One region of the Desulfovibrio intestinivivus genome, then DNA from elsewhere that is predicted to be linked to it. Evidence: riboswitches for the same ligand, from Rfam matches in the RefSeq annotation. Region 1 holds a riboswitch; each other region holds the start of a gene.

What was found. Region 1 has a riboswitch for cobalamin ahead of metE (5-methyltetrahydropteroyltriglutamate--homocysteine S-methyltransferase). Riboswitches for the same ligand answer to the same signal wherever they lie in the genome.
Region 2: linked by a shared signal. The riboswitch ahead of ACUZ9P_RS02070 (FecCD family ABC transporter permease) and the one ahead of metE (5-methyltetrahydropteroyltriglutamate--homocysteine S-methyltransferase) in region 1 are both predicted to bind cobalamin.
Region 3: linked by a shared signal. The riboswitch ahead of ACUZ9P_RS10890 (anaerobic ribonucleoside triphosphate reductase) and the one ahead of metE (5-methyltetrahydropteroyltriglutamate--homocysteine S-methyltransferase) in region 1 are both predicted to bind cobalamin.

What each region holds. Positions count from the first base shown of each region.
Region 1 is NZ_JBRBQT010000001.1:2,419,256-2,426,909, forward strand. It holds gene hutW (heme anaerobic degradation radical SAM methyltransferase ChuW/HutW) at 1-1,273, opposite strand, end outside; gene ACUZ9P_RS10500 (5-methyltetrahydropteroyltriglutamate--homocysteine S-methyltransferase) at 1,725-2,858, opposite strand; gene metE (5-methyltetrahydropteroyltriglutamate--homocysteine S-methyltransferase) at 2,880-5,144, opposite strand; cobalamin riboswitch at 5,267-5,439, opposite strand; gene ACUZ9P_RS10510 (sigma 54-interacting transcriptional regulator) at 5,637-7,622, opposite strand.
Region 2 is NZ_JBRBQT010000001.1:491,576-499,229, reverse strand. It holds gene ACUZ9P_RS02090 (Rne/Rng family ribonuclease) at 1-1,659, opposite strand, end outside; gene ACUZ9P_RS02085 (metallophosphoesterase) at 2,001-2,687, opposite strand; gene ACUZ9P_RS02080 (5-formyltetrahydrofolate cyclo-ligase) at 2,727-3,479, shown strand; gene ACUZ9P_RS02075 (polyphenol oxidase family protein) at 3,470-4,225, shown strand; cobalamin riboswitch at 4,252-4,430, shown strand; gene ACUZ9P_RS02070 (FecCD family ABC transporter permease) at 4,650-5,750, shown strand; gene ACUZ9P_RS02065 (ABC transporter ATP-binding protein) at 5,750-6,676, shown strand; gene ACUZ9P_RS02060 (ABC transporter substrate-binding protein) at 6,633-7,514, shown strand; gene cobI (precorrin-2 C(20)-methyltransferase) at 7,554-7,654, shown strand, end outside.
Region 3 is NZ_JBRBQT010000001.1:2,530,686-2,538,339, forward strand. It holds gene ACUZ9P_RS10885 (M16 family metallopeptidase) at 1-1,657, shown strand, start outside; cobalamin riboswitch at 2,263-2,441, shown strand; gene ACUZ9P_RS10890 (anaerobic ribonucleoside triphosphate reductase) at 2,564-4,819, shown strand; gene nrdD (anaerobic ribonucleoside-triphosphate reductase) at 4,872-5,042, shown strand; gene nrdG (anaerobic ribonucleoside-triphosphate reductase activating protein) at 5,035-5,550, shown strand; gene ACUZ9P_RS10905 (bacteriohemerythrin) at 5,642-6,646, opposite strand; gene ACUZ9P_RS10910 (HD-GYP domain-containing protein) at 6,680-7,654, opposite strand, start outside.

The sequences.
Region 1 (7,654 bases):
GGGCAAGCACTGGCTCCCATATTTGACCAAGAGGCAGGGCAAAACGACGCTCAAGGCCTTTTACATCCATCCAGCCCTGCTCCATACACTCGGCAACCGACCTGTAGAGGAAGTAGTGGCGCTGGGGGCTTTGCACAAAGGCCAGAGGCTTGCGTCCGTCACGCACATCCTGCTGCCATTCTGCGTAATTGCTGTTGTTCATGTAAAAGTGCCCGCCCAGATTGCCCCCTGCGCCGGGGCCGAAAGCAAGGCAGTTGGCCGAAGCCTTGACATACAGATTGTAGAGGTTGCGTTCGCGCGAAGTGCGCGCCCAGTGGCTGAGGGAAAGGCGGCGGTAGAAGGCCCCTTCCATGTCTTCCACCGCTGCGGCGTACATGGCCGACTGAAGGGGAATATCCGCCGTGGGGGCGATTTTGCCCTGTTCGATGCCGCGCCCAAGCGGGGTCTGGCGGTACACATTGAGCTGGTAGCAGTCCGCCCCGTCAAGGTTGAGGGATTGGGCAACGGCAATGTCTTCGCGCCAGAGTTCCAGCGTCTGGTTGGGGAAACCGTAAATAAGGTCAACAATGACGGCGGCCTGATCGTAGCTCAAAAGCTGCTCAAGGCCGCGCTCCATGTCTTCGCGCGAACCCAGCCGCCCCATGGACTGCCGGATGGAGGTATGGAAGCTCTGCACGCCCAGCGAAAAGCGGTTTGCGCCGCCTTCAAGGCAGGCTTCCATTTTGCTAGGCCCGAAATTGGTGAGCCTGCCTTCAACCGTGATTTCGCAGTCGTTGGCAAGCGGGAGCGCCTCTCGCACTCCTTCAAGAATGCGCTTGAGGTCTTCCGCTTCAAGGGCTGTGGGGGTGCCGCCGCCAAAATACACGGCGTGAACGGGCGTGCTCTGCACTGCCTTGCGCTCGCGCCACATTTGCAGCTCCGCCAGCAGGGCGTCGGCATACAGGCGGCTGTCGCTTTCGTGATAGGCCTTGTTGTAAAACCCGCAGTACAGGCAGTGCGTCTGGCAAAAGGGCACATGGATGTAGGCCACTGTTTTGCCCTTGAGGGGCGAGGCCAAAAGCAGATCCATATGGCTCTGCATGCTTTCCGGCTCAATCATGTTGCCGCCAGTACCGGGGTGCATGGCGATTTTGCCGTCAAAGGCGTGCGAGAGGGCGCATACGCCTTCTTTGGCAAAAAAAGCGGAGAGGTCTTTGGGCGCGCGCCCTGACGCCGCCGATAATTTGCCCGGATCGGGCATTTCGTAAATTTTCTGGTTAGGCTGGGGATGCATCTGCGTTCCTCGATTGCAAATAAAAGTTAGTCTTAACTAATTCTGTTAACTTCAATTAATTAAATTGAAAAAGAATGTCAATACCAGATTGAAAAAAGCTCAGCAATTCGTGAGGACGCCCGGCTGTTAATGGAAAAATGGTGGAGAAAGCAGCTTGGAGCCAAAGAACAGTAGCGGGCTTCTTGCAAAATTTGCGAGGGGAGCAAGGGGGATCGTGATGATGGGAGGGGCAGAAAAAGATTGCTTGCAATCCGCCGGAGGCGCTGCCTGAATTCGGCAGCTTATCTGGCAACGGCGCGCCAGTATAAGCTGCCAGCAAAAGCCCCTGCCCGCATAATCGCAGGGCAGGGGCTTGGGGCGCATCAGGTGGCCGTTTTTTTATCAAGCCAGTCTAGGGCAGCAATGTTGCTGCATCACCCAAAGGCCGTGCGACATCGACCCGGTGTGCATGCTACTTCCAGACGCTTTCCGCCACTTCAACAACAAGGCGTATCTTGTTCCACTGCTCTTCTTCTGTCAGCGTGTTTCCTTCTTCAGTGGAGGAAAAGCCGCACTGGGGGCTGAGGCAAAGCTGCTCAAGCGGAACAGTCTGCGCAGCTTCATCTATTCTTGCCCTGATGGCACCACGGTCTTCCAGCGTGCCGGTCTTGCTTGATACCAGCCCAAGAACCACCTGCTGGTCACGCATGTGCCTGAGCGGCGTAAAATCGCCTGCACGCTCGGAATCGTATTCCAGAAAGAAGCCGTCCAGTCTGGCCCTGCCAAAAAGCTCCTGCGCCACAGGTTCGTATCCGCCGCTGGAAAACCATGTGGAACGGAAGTTTCCCCGGCAGATGTGCATGGTCACCGTCATGTCGGAGGGCCGGTCTGCGATGGCGGCATTTACAAGGTTCACATATTTTGCCGCCAACGCCGCAGGATCAATGCCTCTCTTTGTCAGCGCTGCGCGCTGTTCGGCGGAGCACAGGGCACCCCAGCTCGTGTCATCCAGCTGGAGGTAGCGGCAGCCAGCGTCGTAAAATGCCTTCAGGGCGTCTTTGTACGCATTGGCAATATCTTCCAGCAACGCGTTTTCAGACCCATAGAAATTGGGCAGGGTAAACTGCTCGTTGCGGATAGCCAGAACAAAGTGGAGCATGGCTGGTGAAGGAATGGTCATTTTGGCCGTGTGCTCGCCAGCGCAGGATTTAAGAAAGGCAAAATCACGCAGCATGGGGTGGTTGGAAAAGCCCACCGGGCCAGCCAGCTCAACGCTTTCGGCCTTGGTGTGTACGCCGTGAAAAATAAAGCCCTTGCTGGTAGCCGTTTTTTGAATGCCCTGAAGCCCAGCAAAAAAATCCAGATGCCACCAACTGCGGCGAAATTCGCCATCGGTAACGGCCTTGAGCCCGCACTGTTTCTGTTTTTCTACCAACTTACGGATGGCCTCGTCTTCCACCTTGCGCAGATCATCGGGGGTGATTTCTTTGTCTTGCAGTTGTTTTCTGGCCTTTTTTATGGATTCCGGGCGCAGAAAGCTGCCCACGTGGTCAGCGCGGAAAGGAGGTTTGTTCCAAAAATCTACGGTGTTTTTTTCAGCCTTCATTTATTTATCCTTTATGTTCGGTTACGCCAGCGTGGCGCGAACAGTTTTTGCGGCTTCAACCATGTTTTCCAGCGACGGGTACGCTTCATCCCACTGGCGTGTTTTCAGGCCGCAATCAGGGTTAACCCACAGTTTTTCCGCTGGAATGTGCCTGAGTGCGCGGTGCAGCAGTTCGATCATTTCTTCCGTTGAAGGCACGCGTGGGCTGTGGATATCGTACACGCCGGGGCCGACCTCGTTGGAGTAGTTGAACCTGTCAAAAGCCTCCAGAAGCTCCATGCCGCTGCGGCTGGATTCTATGCTGATGACATCGGCGTCCATCTGGGCAATCCAGGGCAGAATGGCGTTGAACTCGCTGTAGCACATGTGCGTGTGTATCTGCGTGCTGTCGGCAACGCTTGAGGTAGCCAGCCTGAAAGCCTCCACGGCCCAATGAAGATAATCTTCCGCTGCTGCGCGAGTCAGGGGCATACCCTCGCGCAGGGCGGCCTCGTCAATCTGGATGATGCGCACGCCAGCCTTTTCCAGATCAAGAACTTCGTCTCGGATAGCAAAGGCAATCTGCTTGCACACTTCTGCCCGCGGGAGGTCGTCCCGTACAAAGCTCCAGCACAGAATGGTCACCGGGCCTGTGAGCATGCCCTTGACCGGCTTTTGCGTGAGCGACTGCGCATAGCGTATCCAGGCTACGGTCATGGGCTTTTTGCGGTACACATCACCGTAGATTACGGGCGGTTTAACGCAACGGCTGCCGTAGCTCTGCACCCAGCCGTTCTGCGTAAAGCAGAATCCTCCCAGTTGTTGACCGAAGTATTCAACCATGTCGTTGCGTTCCGCTTCGCCATGCACCAGTACGTCCAGACCCAGCTGTTCCTGCTTTTCAATGCAATGGCGGATCTCATTTTGCATGGCTGCCGTGTATGCGGCTTCGTTTATGCTACCGTTTTTGAAGTCGCGCCGGGTTTTGCGTATTTCTGCCGTTTGAGGAAACGACCCGATGGTCGTAGTGGGCAGGGGAGGCAAGGCAAGCCAGCCTTGCGCTTTTTTGCGGGCGGGATAGCTGGATTGGCGGTGCAGTTGCGAAGGGGCGACGGCGGCAACCCGCTGCCGCACAGTTTCAACATACTGATCGGGATGCGCTGCGGCATCATGCGGGTCTGCCGTATTGCGCTGCAATCCTTCGGAATTAGCCTGTTCCGCAATTTTCCCAAGGTTTGCAACTTCCGCACATTTTTGCACCGCAAAGGCCATGCGGTGACGGATATGGTCTGGCAGGGCTGTTTCTGCCTCCAGATCCACGGGCGAGTGCAGCAAGGAGCAGCTTGAGCCGACAAGAATCCGTTCGCTGCCCAAAGCCGCTGTTGCTTGCGCAATGCACGGCAATATCCGGGCAAAATCCGTCTTCCAGATATTACGCCCGTTCACTGCTCCAAGCGAAAGCGCCATATTATCAGGGATGGCGGCCATGATTTTGCCCAGCTCATCCCTGCCGCGTACCATATCCACATGCAGCACCGCGCAGCCGGAATCCACCGCCAGCGCGAGATTTTTTTCAAGCGGCCCAAAGTATGTTGTGAGCATCAGCCTGTTGCCGCAGGCGGCGTTGAGACCCGCGTATATTTCGGTAAAGCGCCTGACCGCAGCCGGGGGCAGCAACTCTGTGCTCAGCACGGGTTCTTCTATCTGGATACTGTCGCAGAGAGGGGCGAGCGAGGCCAGCAGATTGGCGTACACCAAGACAATGCTCTCAAGGCGCGACCATTTGTGTGCCTCGTGCCGCGATTTTGCCAGCGTCAGCCAGGTAAAAGGCCCGATCATGGCTGGCTTGGGCGCAAAGCCCAGATCCCGGGCCAGGAGCGTGTCTGCCAGTACAGGATGCTTACCCTCCTGCCAGGGCGCATCGCCTTCAAATTCTGGTACAAGGTAGTGGTAGTTGGTGTCGAACCACTTGGTCATTTCCAAGGGCGGAACATTGCGCAGGGCGTCACCCCGCGCAAGGCTGAAGTATCTCTCTAGCGGTGAGTCGGCCTTGTCCGCGGCAAACCTTGCGGGCACTGCACCGAGCATGCAAGTGATATCGAGCATGCGGTCATAAAGCGAAAAATCTCCGGTGGTCACATAAGCAAGGCCAGCATCGCGCTGGATGCGCCAGTGTCGCTTTTTCAGGTCGTTTGCGACTTCAATAAGGGATTGGGCGGAACGGGTACCGTCCCAGAAAGACTCAAGGGCTTGTTTCAGCTCTCTTTGTCTGCCGATTGATGGAAACCCGAGAATGTGGGTTTTCATGGGGATGCTCCTTTCAATAGAAGTTGAAAGGGCAGTCCATTTCACGTTCGTCCAGAACAGGATGCGGGGCATCCGTCAGGCCGGGCATTTGCCTGTACGCGAGACAGTACTGCCGTGCTGCGCCAATCGCAGCAATTGTGACAAGTCGTCTCCTGGCTTCCGGCCTGTGGCAGTCTGGCCTTCCCATTTGCAATTGCAAACAGTGACCATGACCCAGGTAAATGCCGGTTACAGTGGCGCGCCCGCGGCAGATTTTCACTGCCTTCCGTTTCTAATCACAATATCTGGATAAATTGATATATAGTTTTGTTCTTTTCGTCAACAGTCGCCTTTGTGCAATACCCACATGCTGTGGCCTAAAATCGCCCCCCTAAAGATATGCATTGAAAGGTAGTGCTCCTGCCATAGGAGCACCAGAATGAAGCGGAGCAGATTCATAGAAGAGCAGAGTAGTGGGATAGCGGGCCTATGCACAGATGGTTGTATCCGGTGCTATTGCTTGTTTTCCCATTCAGGTTCCTCCCTGGTTTCGGGCAAAGTATCCTGCTCGAACAGGCCGAACTTTTTCATTTTTCTCCAAAGCGTAGCGCGCCCAATGCCCAACCGGAGCGCAGTTTCTTTTCTGTTTCCGCCGCATTGCCGCAACATGTCGCGCAGGGCGCGTGCTTCCAGAGCATAAAGGCTGGCGGCAGAGGAGTCCTGTTGGCTGACAACTGGGGCAACGTCGTTTGAGCATGTCTGTTCGTATGGGTGACAGCTGCGCAGGGAATCGGCCATGATGTCTTCAGAAAGCACACCATGCGTGGCAATAACCATGGCTCGCTCCAGAACATTGGCCAGTTGCCGTACATTGCCCGGCCAGGGGATAGTTTCCAGAAGCGCCATTCCCCGTGGATCTATTCTTGGCATGGGTTTGTGCTGTTCTTTGGATTTTCTGTGCAGTATGAACCGCGCCAGCAGGCCGACATCCCCCAAGCGTTCCACCAGCGGGGGAAGCTCCAGAATGAGCACCGCCAGTCTGTAGTACAGGTCTTCCCTGAACCTTCCCGCCTGAACTTCTTTCGCCAGATTGCGGTTGGTGGCCGCGATAATGCGCACATCCACCGGCGTTACCTTGTTGTCGCCCACGCGCGAAACCTCTTTTTCCTGTAGGACTCGCAGCAGGCGACATTGCAGGGGTAAAGGCATTTCGCTTATTTCATCCAGAAAAATGGTGCCGCAGTGGGCCATTTCAAAAAGACCCATTTTGCCGCTTTCGCTGGCACCAGTGAACGCCCCCCGCACATAGCCGAACAGCTCGCTCTCAAGCAGGTTTTCTGGCAGAGCGGCGCAGTTTACGGCCACAAAGGGGCTGTCTGCCCTGGCGCTGGCATTGTGGATAGACTGCGCAAATAGCTCCTTGCCTGTTCCTGTTTTGCCGTAAATGAGGACAGTGCTTTCGGACTGCGCATAGGTAAAGGCCCGCTTTTTTGCTTTTTCCAGTGATTCCGATTTTCCCACCACATCGGCAAAGGTGCTTTTGGCCACATGCCCAGAATCACGTACCCGTTTGCGCACCCGCTGCTCCAGAGACTGGATGCGCCGCACTTCCTGCAACGTAAGCACCGCGCCCCGGCTGTGCCCGTTCACGTGGATGGGCACACTGGTAACAGCCAGAGAATTGCCGCCTATCAGGCATACCTCGGAGGCTTGCTCGTTTTCAGGCGTCTGGATGCAGGATTCCCAGGGCATGCCCAAAACCTCGCGCACGTCGCGCCCCACCACATCTTGCCGCCGCAGGCCAAGCAGCTCAAGGCCGATGCGGTTTATCTCAGAAATATGCCCCGAGGCATCAATGCCGATAATGCCATCGTTGATGGAGTTGAGCAGGGCATTAATTGTGCCGAGGCGCAGGTCTTTTTCCTTCTGGAGCGAAACAATGCGCTTGCCCTCTTCAATGGCGTCCTGAATGACGCGCGGATCCATGTCGATGTGTACGCCCTGCGCGCCAAGAGCCCGTGCGGCGTTTACCACGGGCGAGCCGCCCACAAAGGCCTTTACGCCTCTGGCAATGAGCTGCCGCAGTCTTTCCGATATATCGGCAAGATCCGTCAGGGTTTCCACAATCACCGGTTTTTCAAAAAAATCCTTTAGGGCAAGAGCGTTGTAGGTGAAGGATTCAAATCCCACCACCGCGATTTTATCCGCAAGGCCAAAGGCGCGGTTGACCGCGCGCAGCATGTCCACGCTCGTATACCTTAGCTCCAGCACATGCGTTTTGAGGGCTTCTTTAAGCAGGGCAGCCGTGCCGCCGTTGCTGACTACAACCATGGCCTGCCCCTGGTCGATATGGCTTTGGGCAAGGCGCACTGCATCTTCCAGCGCTGCTTCATAAACAAGAAAGCTCTCGCCGATGCGGCTGAAAATGTTGCTGATAGTGTTGGTAATCGGTTCGCTTGGGGTGATGAACAGAATGTCTTCCCTGCGGATATGAACCATGGACGTCTCCATCTGCAAATTGTTTCCTTTTG
Region 2 (7,654 bases), 1.9 Mb from region 1:
TTCGTGGTGGGCCAGCCAGTATTCGGGATGCACCTCGTCAATCTGGAGGAATCCGTTTTTGCCAGCACCGTAGCTGACAAAGGCCGCCTGAAGGTTGGTGTCGATATTGTGGATGACGCCCTTGTAAATATTGCCCTTGATTTTGCGCTGGTGCAGCATGTCCAGATAGTATTCCAGCAACTGACCGTCTTCAGCCAGGGCCACTTCTACCTGTTCGCCGGGCAGCACGCTGATGAACATGCGCCGCCTGCCCTTGGGGGCTTCGGCAGGAGCCTTGCCAGCAGTGGCGGCAGTGGCGGGCTTGTTGCTCTCAGCGGATTTGCTGCTTTCGGCAGGCTTGCCGTTTTCTGGCTTATTCTGTTGCTGCTGAGGCCTGGCCTGTTTGGCGGGCTTGTTCTGCCTGGGGGCGTTCTGGGGGCGCGTATCCTGCGCGCGGCTGGCCTGTTCCGGCGCGTCATCGGGCAGATCGAGAGCCTCGTCATCATCGTCGAGGGAGGCCGTGCTGGCCATATCCTCGGCGGCTTGCGCGTCATCCTGCCCGTTCAGTTCTTTTTTGCGGTTGCGGCCACGCCCGCCACGACGTCCACGCCGATTCTTGCGGCGTGGGCCATCCCCGGCAGCAGCCTCGCCGGAGGCCGGAGCGGAACCGCTTTCAGCGGCCTGTTCTGCATCCTGTTCCGTCTGGTCGGCGGTCTTGTCTGTGGTCTGGCTCGCGTTTTGGTCGGCAGCCTGTCTGGGGCTTTGAGCGCGTTCCGCTGCGGGGGCGTTCTGGCTCGGCGCAGCTTCTGCGGGCTTGTCTGAAATTTGTTCCGGCGGCTGTTTTGCGCTCAATTCTGCTGTTTTGGCAGTGGCTTGAGCCACCGGGGCCGGGCTTGTGAGGGCCGCAGAAGCCGCAGGCTTATCTGCTGTGGGGCTTGCGGCCTTGGGGGCTGTGTTTGCAGGCGCTGCGCCAATTATCGGAGCAGTTACCTGAACAGTGCTTTTTGCCGTGGCTTTTGCGGGCCGACCTTTGGGAGCCTTTGCGGCGGCGGGCTTTTGGGGAACGGCAGATTTTTGCTGTGCGGCTTCCTGCCTGGAGCTATCAGAAGCTTCCGCCGTTTTGACCGTCGCCGTGGCTTCCGCTGCGCTGGCTTCTGTTGCCTTGCCCTTGCGGGGCGTTGCGGTTTTGCCCGCAGCTTTGGCAGGAGCCTTGCCCGGAGTTTTGGCAGAAGATTTGCTCGCTGTTTTGCCAGCGGCCTTGGGGGCCTCAACAGCAGTGGCAGCGTCTGACTTGGGCGCTACGGCATCTGCCGTGCTGCCAGAAATTTCTTTGGGGGCGTCAGCCGTTTTTTTAGCTTTGGCGGCAGTCGTCTTTGCTGTTTTGCCCGCACTACGGCCTGTGGCCTTGGCGGCTTTTGATGCCGTGGTCTTGGATGAAGCTGATTCGGCCTGGGCGGCCTTGGAATCGGAACCGCTTTTAGAATCAGAGGAATCCTTGGCGGGCGTGGATTCGGAGGATTGGGACGCGGTTTTGCCGGGAGCTGTTTTGCCAGAGGTTGGCTTGGCGGCTGGCTTGGCTTTGCTGCGTGTTGTGGTTGAACGTTTGGGTTTGGAAACTTCCTGCGACGATGCATCCGTGGCTGGCTGTGAAGCGGCCACGGGGGTGTCTTGATCTATCATGAAAATCCTTTTGCTGCGGGGCGCTGAGCCTCCGCGAAAATTTCAGCCAGCATGCAACGCATTTACGGGAATGTGCCGTACTTGCTCCGCCGCAGCGCCAACAAGGCGCGCGAAGGCGGCAGCATGCTAATCCGCTTTTTGGAGAGTACGTTTTTTTTGAAAATATGCAAGCGGGCAAGGGACGGGCCGGAAAATGCGGGCGATGAGAGCTGCATCCTGTCATGATAACATGCTGCGGAGGCAGAAGAAAAACTGCGGGTGAGGGTGTGGGGCCGGGGCAAGGGCCACATCTGCCGAATCACATCATTGCAATGCGTTCCGGCAGATGCGGCAGACAAAAATTAGTCTTCAAGCATCTTGAGTTCGGCGGAGAGCTGGCCCGAATTGGAGCGCAGCAGCACGTAGCCGCCCTGCGCCAGCATGCCGGGGTTGACCACAAGGGTGCGGCCCACGCGGTCCATGGCCCGCGATTCGTGGATATGCCCGCACAGGCAGATGTCCGGCTGGGCTTCTTCAAGAAATTCGCGCACGGCTGTGGAACCCACGTGAATGCCGCCGGGGATCATGTCGCACGCGGTATCCTTGGGTGGATTGTGCGAAACAAGCACGCTGTGCGGATAGTGGCGGGCTTTTTGCCAGCAGGTTTCAAGCCACGCGGAAAATGCGGATTCCGGAAATTCGCTCGGCGTGCCAAAGGGCGTAAATGTGGAGGCTCCAACGCCAAAAATGGCGATTTCGGGCGTAAGCTCACGGGTGACGGCGTGGAGGTTCCAGCCTTTTTCGCTCAGCCACTGGTCAACTTCAGGCCTGTCCATGTTGCCGATCTGGGCCAGCACGGGGATGTCGTGGACGCACAGGGCGTTCATGACATGCTCTGCCTGCTTGACGCCGCCGGTGATGGTCAGGTCGCCGGTAACGATAATGCCGTCAGCCTGCGAGAGTTCCGGTATCTGGGCAAAACGTTCAGGTTCGTCGTGGATGTCGCCCACGGCGATCCAGAGAAAATCCTGAGAGTCGGCGCTTGGCATGGTGTTGCTTCCTTTGTTACAGTGGCGCAGGTGTTGAGAATGCCACACATTGCACTACAAGGAAAGAGCCGCTTGCCCTCCAATGCCACGTCCCCCGCGCCTGTGCCGCCCAGCCAGCCAGTGAACCAGCCGGACGCTCCGCCAACGTGTTTGGCGGGCAATCTTTCTGGCGAGCTGCCCGATGCTACGGCTCAGGCCAGAAACGATGTGCGTAAAGTTATGCGCCATCTGCGGGCGGAGCAGTCGCTCCAGTTGGCCGAAATCCGTAGCGAAGCGGCCCAGAGCAGACTGATGGAATCCATCCTGTGGAAGAATGCCCGCTCCGTGGCCCTCTATGTGGGGGTTAGGGGCGAGCTTGGTACGCAAGCCCTGCTGCGCGCGGCATGGCAGGCCGGTATGCTCGTGTGGCTGCCGCGTGTGCGGCGCAGCGAACCGGGATTTATGGATTTTGTGGCGTGCAGCGGCCCGGATCATTTGCGGCCCGGCCCCCTGGGTCTGCTTGAACCGCGCGATTCCCTGCCCGGTTTCGGGCCGGAAGCTGCGGGCGGCAGTGGCGCAGGGGCACACCCCCTTGCCCCCGACCTTGCGCTCCTGCCCGGCGTGGCCTTTGATCTCACTGGCGGACGCCTGGGCTATGGCGGCGGCTATTACGACCGCTTTCTGGAAAAAGGATTCACCTGCCCCCGCGTGGGCCTGTGCTTTGAATTTCAGCTTGTGGAATCCCTGCCCCTGGCCCCCTGGGACCAGCGGGTCAACTATATATGTACTGAAGAGCGTATGCTGTGTCTGTAAGCTATATCCCCTTTGTATTTCCCGGTGTTCCGCAGGTGCGCTGCGCCTTTCAGACCCGCGCCGGAGGCGTGAGCCTTGGCGAGTTTGGCGGCGGCAACATTGCTTTTACCGTGCAGGATAACCCCGAGCACGTCATTGCCAACCGCCGCAGCATGCTGGAAGGCCTGCGCCCGCAGGGCATGACCGCCTGGGCCGAGCTGATGCAGGTGCACGGCGATGGTTTTGTTTTTGAGCCGGAAGCCGTGGCCTGCGAAACAGCCGTTACGGCGGAAGGCGACGGCATGGCCACAGCGCGTCCCGGCCTTGGGCTGCTCATCAAAACGGCAGATTGCCAGCCCATCCTCATTGCCCACAAAAGCGGTGCATATATCGCCGCCATGCATGCGGGCTGGCGCGGCAACCGCTGCGATTTCCCCATCACGGGCGTGGCCCGCTTCTGCGAGCGTTACGGCCTTGAACCGCACGATCTGTTGGCTGTGCGCGGCCCCAGCCTTGGGCCGGGCAAGGCGGAATTTGTCAATTTTGACAAGGAGTGGGGCGATCCTTACCTGCCCTGGTTTGACGCCAGCAGCAAAACCATGGATTTGTGGGGTCTCACGCGGCACCAGCTTGAGCGCGCGGGCCTTTTGTCACGCAACATCTATGGGCTGGACATCTGCACCGCCAGCAACAACGAGCAGTTTTTTTCCTACCGCTGCGCCAGACGCTCGGGCCGTCAGGCCAGCCTTGTGTGGATAGCAGCCTGAGCCATTGACAGGCCGCAAGGCCACGCCTAGAGTGTTGGCGGCATTGGTAGCCGGGTAGACCGGCTTGAAAAGGGAATCCCGTGAAAAACGGGAGCGGACCCGCCGCCGTAAGGTTCTTAACCTTGCTCCATCTTGCGCCACTGGAAACGGGAAGGCCGGAGCAGGGGAACCAAGCCGGAAGACCTGCCATGCCCCAAGGTGCGCAGTCATGGAATGACGGCACCACGGTGCGGCATTGGCCGCCCCACGGCAACGGGTTTTTGCCGGCAGGACAGAGGAAATACGGGCCTCTTCCACCACGAGTGGAAGAGGCTTTTTTTATGCCCGTGTGGCGCAGGCCACCACTGGGCAAGGGTCTGACCCCTGAGGTCAGCCAACGCTTTGGCCCGCGTTCGCCCCCGCAGGCTACGGCCAGAGGGCTGGCATGACCAGAACGACCGAATCTTCTCCTTCCTCCTACCCGCAATCCCGCAGGCTGTGGCCGGTTTTTACCGGTCTTGTGGTCGTGTGGCTTGTTTCGCTGCCGCTGGCCTGTTTGCCGGGGCCTGTGCCCTTGAGCGCGCAGAGCGTGTTTCGCGCTTTGGCGGCATTGGCAGGCTTTGCGCCTGCGCCTGATGATCCGGCCCTGACCGGGGTTGTGGTGAGCATCCGGCTTGCCCGGGTGTGTCTGGCCGCCCTGTGCGGCGGCGCTCTGGCTATGGCCGGGGCGGCATTGCAGGGCGTGTTGCGCAATCCGTTGGCTGATCCCTTTACTCTGGGCATTTCCGCCGGGGCTGCCTGCGGGGCCAGCATGGCTATAGCCCTTGGCGGGCCGCTGGTGGTCATGCTGGGGAGTATTTCGTGGTTGGGCAATGTGCCTGGGCTGGCTGGCTTCAGTCATGCCGGGCTGGTGGCCCCTGCTGCCCTGATCGGCGCGCTGGCAGCTCTTGGCTGCGCACTGTGGCTGGGGCGCGGCGACGGCGCGTTCAGCCGGGAGAGCGTTATTCTTGCGGGCATTGCCGTGGCCGCATTTTTGGGGGCGCTGGTGGCCCTTGTGAAGGCCCTCAACGAGGAATCCGTAACCAGCATCGTGTTCTGGATCATGGGTTCCTTTCAGGGCCGGGGCTGGAGCAGTCTGCCCCTCTTGCTGGCAACCCTTGTACCGGGATTGCTGGCAACGGCCTTTGGCTGGCGCTCCCTGGACGTACTTGCCCTTGGCGATGAGCAGGCCGCTCAGACAGGCCTTGATGTGGGCCGCGCCCGCCTGTGGCTGCTGGCCGGAGCAAGCTGCATGACCGCTGGCTGCGTGGCCGTGGCCGGGGTGATCGGATTTGTGGGGCTGGTGGTGCCGCACGTGTTGCGTTTGCTGCTGGGCTGGGGGCACGGCCCCTTGCTGGCTGCGGCCTTTTTCGGCGGTGGTGTGCTGCTGGTCTGGGCGGATGTGCTGGCCCGTTGCGTGCTTTCTGGTGGGCAGGAATTGCCCGTGGGCGTGGTCACGGCCTTGCTTGGCGGGCCGTTTTTTGCCCTGCTGGTGCGGAGGCGCTGATGCTGCGGCCTGACCAAGATATTCGCCATGAGGGGCGCACAGCACCGCCTGTGCTGCGTATTGCCGGGGTGCGCGCCGGATACGGCGGGCAGAGCGTGCTGCACGAGGCGGGCTTTACCCTGCACGCCGGGGAGTGCGCCGCCCTGCTTGGCCCCAATGGCAGCGGCAAAACAACGCTGCTGCGCGTCCTTTCTGGGGTGCTGATGCCGCAGGCTGGCGCCATTGAGATTCAGGGGCGTCCGCTGGCGGCATTGAAGCCGCGCGAGCGCGCCCGCATGGTGGCGGTGGTGCCGCAGCGGGGGCAGTTGCCGCAGGGCCTTACCGCACGGCAGATGGTGCTGCTCGGGCGTTTTGCCCATCTTTCGTGGCTAGGGGCCTACGGGCGGGAAGACTATGCGGCGGCAGACCGGGCGCTTGAAGAAACCGGGGCCGCGCCGCTGGCACAGCGCAGGCTCACAGAACTTTCGGGCGGCGAGCTGCAAAGGGTTTTGCTTGCCCGCGCCCTTGCGCAGGAAAGCCCGCTCCTGCTGCTGGACGAACTGGCCGCAGGGCTGGACTGGGCGCGCATGGTTGATCTGTTCGACCTGCTTGAGCGCCGCCGCGCCGCCGGAGCCTGCGTGCTCATGGCCGTGCACGACTGCAATCTGGCCGCCCTCTATGCCACGCGTCTTATGGGGCTGCGGGACGGAAATCTGGTTTTTGACGGGCCGGTAGCAAAGGTTTTTACAGAGGAGAATCTCGGTGCGCTTTACAACATACCCATCTGCGTGTTGCCCCACCCTCGGTGGGGGCTGCCTCAGGCCCTGCTTGCCAGCGCAACAGGCCCGTGGAGCGGGGGAAAATCTGCTGTCCCGGCGGCCTCTGTTGATGACGTTGTGTCTGATGTTCAGTCTGGTTCTATTCCCGGCAGGAGCGCAGGCGGCTAACTCTGAAAACAGCGAGCGCCGTGATTCCGCACCCATTGTCATCACGGACGACACTGGCGCGACAGTAACCTTTGCGCAACCCGTCAAAAGGGTGATCGCCCTGTACGGAGCGTTCAACGAAATTTTTCTGGCCCTGGGCGCTGGCGACCTTTTGGTGGCGCGCACAGCTGCGGACGGTAATCTGCCGGAGCTTGCGGCCCTGCCTGCCATTGGCACGCACATGCGCCCCAATGCCGAGCTTGTGCTGGCGCAGCAGCCGGATGTGGTTTTGCAGCTTGAGGGCCGCAGCGAAGCCCAGACCCAGACCGAAAATTTGCGTTCTTTGGGCCTCAAGGTGCTGACATTTGAAGTAAATTCCTTTGAGCGGCTGTTTGAAGTTACGGAAACCCTGGGGCGGCTTGCCGGACGCGAGGATAAAGCCCAGGTTCTCGTAAACGACTGGAAGATCCGAATGCAGGCATTGCGCAGACGCAATGCGGGCAAGCCCGTGGCGCGTGTTTTTTATGAGGTGCGTTATCCCAATCTTCTGGCTGCCGGACGCGGCGGTATCAGCAGCGAGATACTGGCCCTTGCCGGGGGCGAAAACGTGGTGAACGACAGCAAAAAGCTGGTGCGCTACAGCGAAGAAGCCCTGATTGCGGCAGACCCGGATGCGTACATTATTCAGAAAGGCCCCATGAATCCTGAGCCAACGCCCTTGGCTGAGCGTGATCACTACAGGGATTTGCGCGCTCAGCGCGCCGGGCGCGTGCTCGTGGTGGACGAAGAGCGTTTTGCCCGCCCCGGCCCCCGCGCCCTGGATGCGGCGGAAGAGCTGGATAGCTGGCTGCATCGCTGATCCCATAAATATTTCAGAGCATTGTAAAGAGAGCAGATAATGAACGGAATTCTCTACGGCGTGGGCGTCGGCCCCGGCGCGCCTGATCTTTTGACCCTGCGGGCAGTCAGGGTGTTGGGCGAGGTGGATGTTATCCTTGC
Region 3 (7,654 bases), 110 kb from region 1:
CCTTGCGCGCGCGGGCATGCTGTACATTACAGCCAATATGGCCCCGGAAAAGCTGGAGGCCTTCTGGCAGGGGCTGACCACAGATCTTGCCAAACTCAAGGCCGCAGACTTCAAACCCGAGGCCCTCAAGCGCGCCCGCTACAATCTTGAAGACAGCATGGACCGCTCGGCGGAAACGCTCAACGGTCTGGCCTCCTGGCTGGGCAGCGTCCAGTTTGAACTGGGCGGCGATGTGGCGGAACAAAATCTGCGCTTCACCCAGCGTAATGTTTCGCAGCCGCAGGTGCAGCAGGCCATTGACCTCTGGTTTGACCCCAGCAGGGCGCGGGTGCGTGTGCTCGCGCCTGAGAATGCCAAGCTGCCCGATCTGGAAGCCGTGCTGCAAAAGAACTGGCCCGGCAGCGCCGCTGCCAAAACTGCGCAGCAGGCTTCGGCCAGTGCGGGTCAGCAGGAAGTGGTCGATCTGGGGCAGGGACGTACCGTCATTCTTATTCCTGATGCCACTGTGCCCTATGTGGCGGTTGATCTCATGCTGCCCGGCGGCAACGCCCTGCTGAAGCCTGACCAGCAAGGGCTGGCAGAACTGACGGCCAGCACCCTTGGCGATGGCAGCGGCAAACTGGACGCCCAGGCCATGGAACGCTATTTCGCCGACCGCGCGGCATCACTCTCCGCCAAGGCGGGCCTGCAAACCTTTACCGTGTCCCTGACCGGCCCGGCCCGGTTCAATGCCGATTATTTCTCCATGCTGGGCGAGGTTCTGGGCAAGCCCCGCTTTGAAGCCAAGGAAATCAAGCGTGAAGCGGAAAACATGAAGGCCGCCATCCGCCAGCGGGCAGACAGGCCCACCTCCTTCCTGTTCTCGCGCGTGAATCCCTTCATCTTCCCCGGCGGGCAGCCCTACGGCTACGACAGCCTGGGGACGGAAGCGAACCTTTCCAAGTTTACGCCCAAGGATGTACGCTCGTTCTGGGACAAGCAGCTCGTGCAGCCCTGGGTGCTGGCAGTGGCAGGCGATTTTGACCGCGAGGCCGTGCTGGCCTTTGCCCGCACATTGCCCGCGCCAGACAAAAAGGATTTCTCCTTGCCCGCCCCCTCGTGGGGTGATGCCCGCAACCTTGATCTGCATCTGCCGGGGCGCAATCAGGCCCACGTGCTCCAGATGTTCAAGGCTGTGCCCTACACCAGCCCGGACGCCCCGGCACTCATGCTTTTGCAGTCTGTGCTTTCCGGGCAGAGCGGCCTGCTGTTCAGCCAGATGCGCGATGAGCAGGGCCTTGGGTACACGGTCACGGCATTTTACCGCGCCATGCCTCAGGCTGGCATGATGGCTTTTTATATTGGCACTACGCCTGACAAGGTGGCGCAGGCGCGTGAAGGCTTTGCCAAGATTATTGCTGATATCAAGGCAAAACCCCTGCCTACGGAACTGCTCGAGGCCGGGGCCAACCGCCTGCTTGGCGAATACTACCGCGACAAGCAAAGCCTTGATTCCCGCGCGGGCGTGGCCGCCACAGACGCCGTGCTGGGCCTGCCCCGCGATTTCAGCAAGTCGCTCATCGACAAAGCAGCCAAGCTGACCCCTGCGGATATTCAGGCTGTGGCGCAGAAGTATCTGGACGACAAGAACCTCTACAACATGATCCTGCTGCCGTAGGCGGCGTTTCGGGTTTATTGACGGGCTGCATCGGGTATCCGATTGCGCTTCCCTGCAAATTGGCGGTGGAAGCGGAGTTGGGCCGATGCGGCCCCTTGTGTTGCTTGGCTGTTACGAAATGCTCAATCACTGTTTGCGCGTACAAAAAAAGTTTTTATAAACGATATCTTCGGCAAGGGGCGGGCAAATAAAAATGTCAAGTCCGAGGTAAGTCCCCTTACGTGGGGGAGGCCGTCTTGAAAACCCGGCGTGGGTAGAGTAAGTTCTTGTCTGCGTTACGGGAACTGCTTTCTGAGGAAAGCTCGCCAGGTATCGGCTGCGGTCGCAGTGCCGGTGCCTGGGCGGCAGCGCCATGCGGGCATGATGCCTGAATTCATGACGAAATGTTCCAGCAACGCCAATCAAAGCCACACATGTTGCGGGTCAGGTTGCCTGATCTGGCTCTAGTCAGGGCGAACTTTTTTGTTCCCGCCCTCACTGTTTTGCGGCCTTGATGTAGTGAAAAAATGGGCAGGCAAGAAAATTCAATAGTGAATTCGCAGTGTTGCTACGGCACTAGGAGAGCTTTTTTGCGTGCATTTATTGACAGGGTGCAATTCTTTTGAGATTTTCTAGACATTGAAAGCGCCATGGAGCTTAATAGGGAATTCCCGTGAAATTCGGGAGCGGACCCGCCGCCGTGTGCCTGTTCAAAACCGCTTTTCCTCGCGTGTCACTGGATAAAACCGGGAAGGCCGAAAAGCGGCAGGCAAGCCGGAAGACCTACTTTCAACCGTTCTAAGAAAGTGGAGCATCTGCAACGGGCTTTTGCAGATGAACCGTCAGAAAAAGGCCATTGATGGCCTCTCCGCCCGTTTTGTTCGGGCGCCCTTTTTGTTCATAGCCCACACGTTTGGAGCGAAGTTCATGCTCGCCAGCATTATTAAGCGCGACGGCACGGAAGTGCCTTTTGATTCGGTCAAGATTCTCAATGCCATCACCAAGGCCAATCAGGCAGTTGGCGGTGAAGACATGTCCCCCACTGACCTGCTGTTTGTCACCGAAAAGGTGTGCAAAAAGCTGGAGTCGCGCTGCCTCAAGCATGTGGAAGAAATTCAGGATGTTGTTGAAGAAACCCTGATTCAGTACGACTACGCCAAAAGCGCCAAGGCTTACATTCTGTACCGGGCCGAGCATACGAAAATCCGTAATGCGGAATCGTATCTCATGGATATCTATAAAAAACTTACGTATTCCCCGGCCCTGCAGGAAGACATCAAGCGCGAGAACGCCAATATCGATGGCGATACGGCCATGGGCACCATGCTCAAGTATGGTTCCGAGGGCTCAAAATTCTTCATCGATAACTACATTCTGCCCAAGGATGCATCTGCCGCGCATCTTAACGGCGATATCCACATTCACGACAAAGATTTTTACATGCTCACGGAAACGTGCTGCCAGATTGACCTTATCCCCCTGTTTAAAAATGGTTTTTCCACGGGGCACGGGCATTTGCGCGAGCCCAATTCCATTGAGAGCTACTCGGCCCTTGCCTGCATTGCCATTCAGGCCAACCAGAATGAAATGCACGGCGGCCAGAGTGTGCCGCATTTTGACTTTGCCATGGCCGAAGGCGTTATCAAAACCTACCGCAAGGAATATGAGCGCGCCTTTGCCGCCTTTTTGCGCATTGCCCAGAATCTGGAAGAGCAGGCAGCCATTGACGCCGCCAGAGAAACCATCGCACTGTTGCCCGAAGGCCCACGCCTTGGCACCTGCGATGCCTTTGGAGAAGCTCTTGTGGCGGCTGCCCCCGAGGCCCAGCGCGAACTTGTAACGCGCGCGCATGCCTATGCTGCCGGCGAAGCCTTCAAATACACAGAGCGCCGCACCTATCAGGCCATGGAAGCCCTGATCCACAACCTGAACACCATGAATTCCCGCGCAGGCGCGCAGGTGCCTTTCAGCTCCATCAACTACGGCACGGATGTTTCTGCCGAGGGCCGCATAGTTGTCAAAAACTTGCTGCGCGCCACCAAGGCCGGGCTTGGCAATGGGGAAACCTCCATTTTCCCCGTGCAGATTTTCAAGGTGAAGTCCGGGGTCAACTATAATCCCGAAGATCCCAACTACGATCTTTTCAAGCAGGCTATGGATGTTTCCGCCATGCGGCTCTTCCCCAATTTCAGCTTTCTTGATGCGCCGTACAACCTCCAGTACTACCATCCGGACGACTATAATACGGAAGTGGCGTACATGGGCTGCCGCACACGTGTGCTTGGCAACGTGTACGACAAGGACAGGCAGGTTACGTGCGGTCGCGGTAATCTGAGCTTTACGTCCATCAACCTTCCCCGGCTTGGGCTGGATGCGCGCGGTGATATCAGCCGTTTCTACGCTCTGCTGGACGACAAGATCGATCTGGTGTTCCGCCAGTTGCTGCACCGGCTCAAGATCCAGAGCGCCAAAAAGGTGCGTAACTATCCCTTCCTCATGGGCGAGGGCATCTGGCTTGATTCCGACAAACTGGGTTGGGACGACAGCATTGAAGAAGTGCTCAAGCACGGCACACTGACCGTGGGCTTTATCGGCCTTGCCGAAACGCTCAAGGCTCTTGTGGGCCAGCACCACGGCGAAAGCGAAGATGCCCAGAAGCTTGGCATTGAGATTGTTACGCATCTGCGCAAGCGGTGCGATGACGAAGCTGAAAAGACAGGGCTCAATTTTTCACTCATCGCCACCCCGGCGGAAAGCCTGAGCGGGCGCTTTGTCAATCTCGACAAGGAAAAGTTCGGCAGCATCCCCGGCATCACTGACAGGGATTACTACACCAACTCGTTCCACGTGCCGGTGTACTGCCCCATCAAGGCCTTTAAAAAGATACAGATCGAGGCTCCGTACCACGCGCTGACCAATGCGGGCCACATCACCTATGTGGAGCTGGATGGCGATACCTGCAAAAACCTTGAGGCCTTTGAGAGCATCATCCGTTTTATGCACGATAATGGCGTTGGCTACGGCTCCATCAACCATCCCCTGGATCGCGACCCTGTCTGCGGCTATGTGGGTGTGATCAATGGCGCCTGCCCCCGTTGCGGCCGTAAGGAAGGCGAAGGCGTGAGTGCCGAGCTGCTTAAAGAACTGCGTAAAAAATACCCGCACACCCCCAAGTGGGACTAGCGGTCATATACAATTTTCATCAACTTTTGCTGATAGAACAAGGAGAGCGAAAATGCTAATGAAATCGCGTCTGTTCGAGGAAACCAAGCCCGCGCAGAAACTTGTGGGCCAGGATGTGGGTTTTGAACGTACCCGCCGCATCACCGGTTACCTTGTGGGAACGCTTGACCGTTTCAACAACGCCAAGCGCTCGGAAGAGCGCGATCGTGTCAAGCATGCCTGAATCCGGTAATGCCGGGGTCATGCGGCTGTCAGGCATTGTGGAAGAATCCATAGTGGACGGCCCGGGCCTGAGGTATGTCTTGTTCACGCAGGGTTGCCCGCATCACTGCAAAGGGTGCCACAATCCGCAGACGCACGACTTTGAGGGCGGCTTTCCGTTTACGGCGGAGGCCGCCCTTGCCCAGCTTGGGGAGAACCCTCTCCTGGCGGGCGTGACGCTGTCTGGCGGGGAGCCCTTTGAGCAGGCCCAGGCGCTCTGCGCCGTGGCCGAGGGTGTACAGGCCATGCGCAAAAATGTGATCACCTACACGGGGTACACATTCGAAGCCCTGCTTGCCCGCAATGACTCTTGGACAAACCGGCTGCTGGAACTGACGGATGTTCTTGTGGATGGCCCCTATGTGGAAAGCCTCCGCGACCTTGAGCTGCAGTTCAGGGGCAGTTCAAACCAGCGCCTCCTTGACCGCGCTGCCCGAGAACGAATAGCGGCAGAACTGCTCAGCCGTTGAACTTTTTGCGAGTCCTGACAGTTTGCTCTGCCGATCGCGTCTGTTCCCCGCTTTTAGCGGGGTTTTTTATTGGGGTTTGGCCGCAGAAGGCTTACTGCTCTGGTGTGGGCTTTGTGCCGGTCACATATGAGGCAAAACCCACATCCATCTGCTGTATATGATCCACCAGCCAGGTTTTCAGGTATTCCAGCAGGGCAATATCAATAAAAGCCTTGTCGTCAAGCACGGCCTCCCTGAGTTCTGTCACTGTTTTTCTGAAACTCTGGTGTACTTCAATGTGCCGTGCTGTGAGCGGATAAGCCGTGCGGCTGAAGAATATTTCTTCTGTGGCAAAATGGCTAAAGGCATAGCCCGTCAGATCATCAAGAATTTCGAGCAGCAGACTTTTATCGCAGCCTTTCTGCATTCCACGGTGTAGTTTGTTGATGTACGAAAGCAAGAGCTTGTGCTGGCCGTCAATGACGGGAATGTTCGTGTTGTAGCGGCTATCCCAGGGGAAGGCCTCTGCAAGCGTAGTATCTGCTTCGTCTTTGTCAGTGTCAGCTGTGCCCAAAAGCTGGCTGGCGTGCAGCAATATGCATTCGCTATGGTGGAGCACCGCAGAAAGGTCAAGAATTTGCTCCGTGATGTGCGGGCGGTCCACAGGTAACACACTGCCCGCATCAGCAGCTGTAGCCAGGTCATTCAATTCAGATTGGGCTTTGCGCAGCGCCGCAAGGGCAGTCTGCTGCGTCTGCATGTCCACAACGCGCCTTTCGCGCAGTTCCTGAATTTCCTGCCGGAGTTTGGCTGCTGTTTCGCGCGCCTCGGCAAGATCGTGGCGAAGCGTGGCCTCTCTGGCATTGAGGCTGTCTTCCAGAGCGCGCACAACATCGCAGGCCGTGGGTATGGACGGAATTTCAGCGCAGCCTGGCTGCGCGAGGGCAGCTACGACTGTGCGCAAGGGAAGCAGGAGGTAGCGGTAGAGCAGCACAAGGCCGCAGAAGGAAAAAATCAGGGAGAGGACAACAGCAAGCCGAGAAAAGGGCGGGGTGAGCTGCATGGCGATAATGCCAGCCAAGGGAGCAATAATCAGAAAAATGATTGGAACGCCCATGATTCCCCCCGTCAGTGGGTATGGCTACCCAGTTCAAGGTTGCCTGGCAGCCTTGGCCGCCTCATCGCACAGCCTGCGCATAACCACAAAGTTTGCTGCAGCCTTGCGCTGGGCGCGTATGCGCTCTTTGTTGACGCGTAGCACATTATCGGCCAGGAGCGCTACCACGCCGTTGTCCAGATAGCCGAGTTCCGCCATGGATGCGATGATTTTCATGGCTTCGGCCAGAGGCATGCCGTTGCGGTAGGGGCGGTCTTCTGTGAGGGCTGTAAATACATCCGCTACGGCGATGATACGCACAGGGAGCGTCAGGCTGCTTCCTTCAATATTGTGGGGATAGCCAGTGCCGTCAATGCGTTCGTGGTGTCTGCCTCCCCATTCCCGTACGCAGGTAAAACCGGGTATGGAACCCAGCAAATCCATGCTGATTTCAGCATGTTTCTGAATTTCCTGCACTTCTTCAGGCGTGAGCGCCGCTGGTTTTTCCAGAATTTCGAGCGGCACCGCGAGTTTGCCAATGTCATGCAGCAGACCGGCCACAAACATGGTTGTGAGATCGTCGGCATCGGCCATGCGGGTCAGCCTGAGCAGCATGCGCGCCGTATAGGCCACGCCAAGGGAGTGGGTGGCTGTAAAGGGGCTTTTGGAGTCAATGGTTTGCGAAAAAAGCCCGCACAGTTCCACAAGCTGCACCGGGCCAAGAATCACAGAGCCAAATGCCGTAGCCAGGTATTCTTCCATGCGCTCGTGGCTGCCCAGAAGCGCTGAAATTTCCGCATCATGAGCGAGGGTTGCCAGCGCTTCAAGGCAGGCTGGGGCGTATTCCCTGTCTCTTGCCTGCAGGGTGAGGCAGATGCTGTGCAGGTCAGAAGTCTGCTTGCCGCGCAGGGCCACGTCAACCCGGTCAGCCATGTGAATACAATTGGCTGGCAGTGAATGCTGGTCGGATGCCTCATAGCTGCACCATTCCGTATGGTGATGCAGCACCATGTCGCATACAGGCGTGGG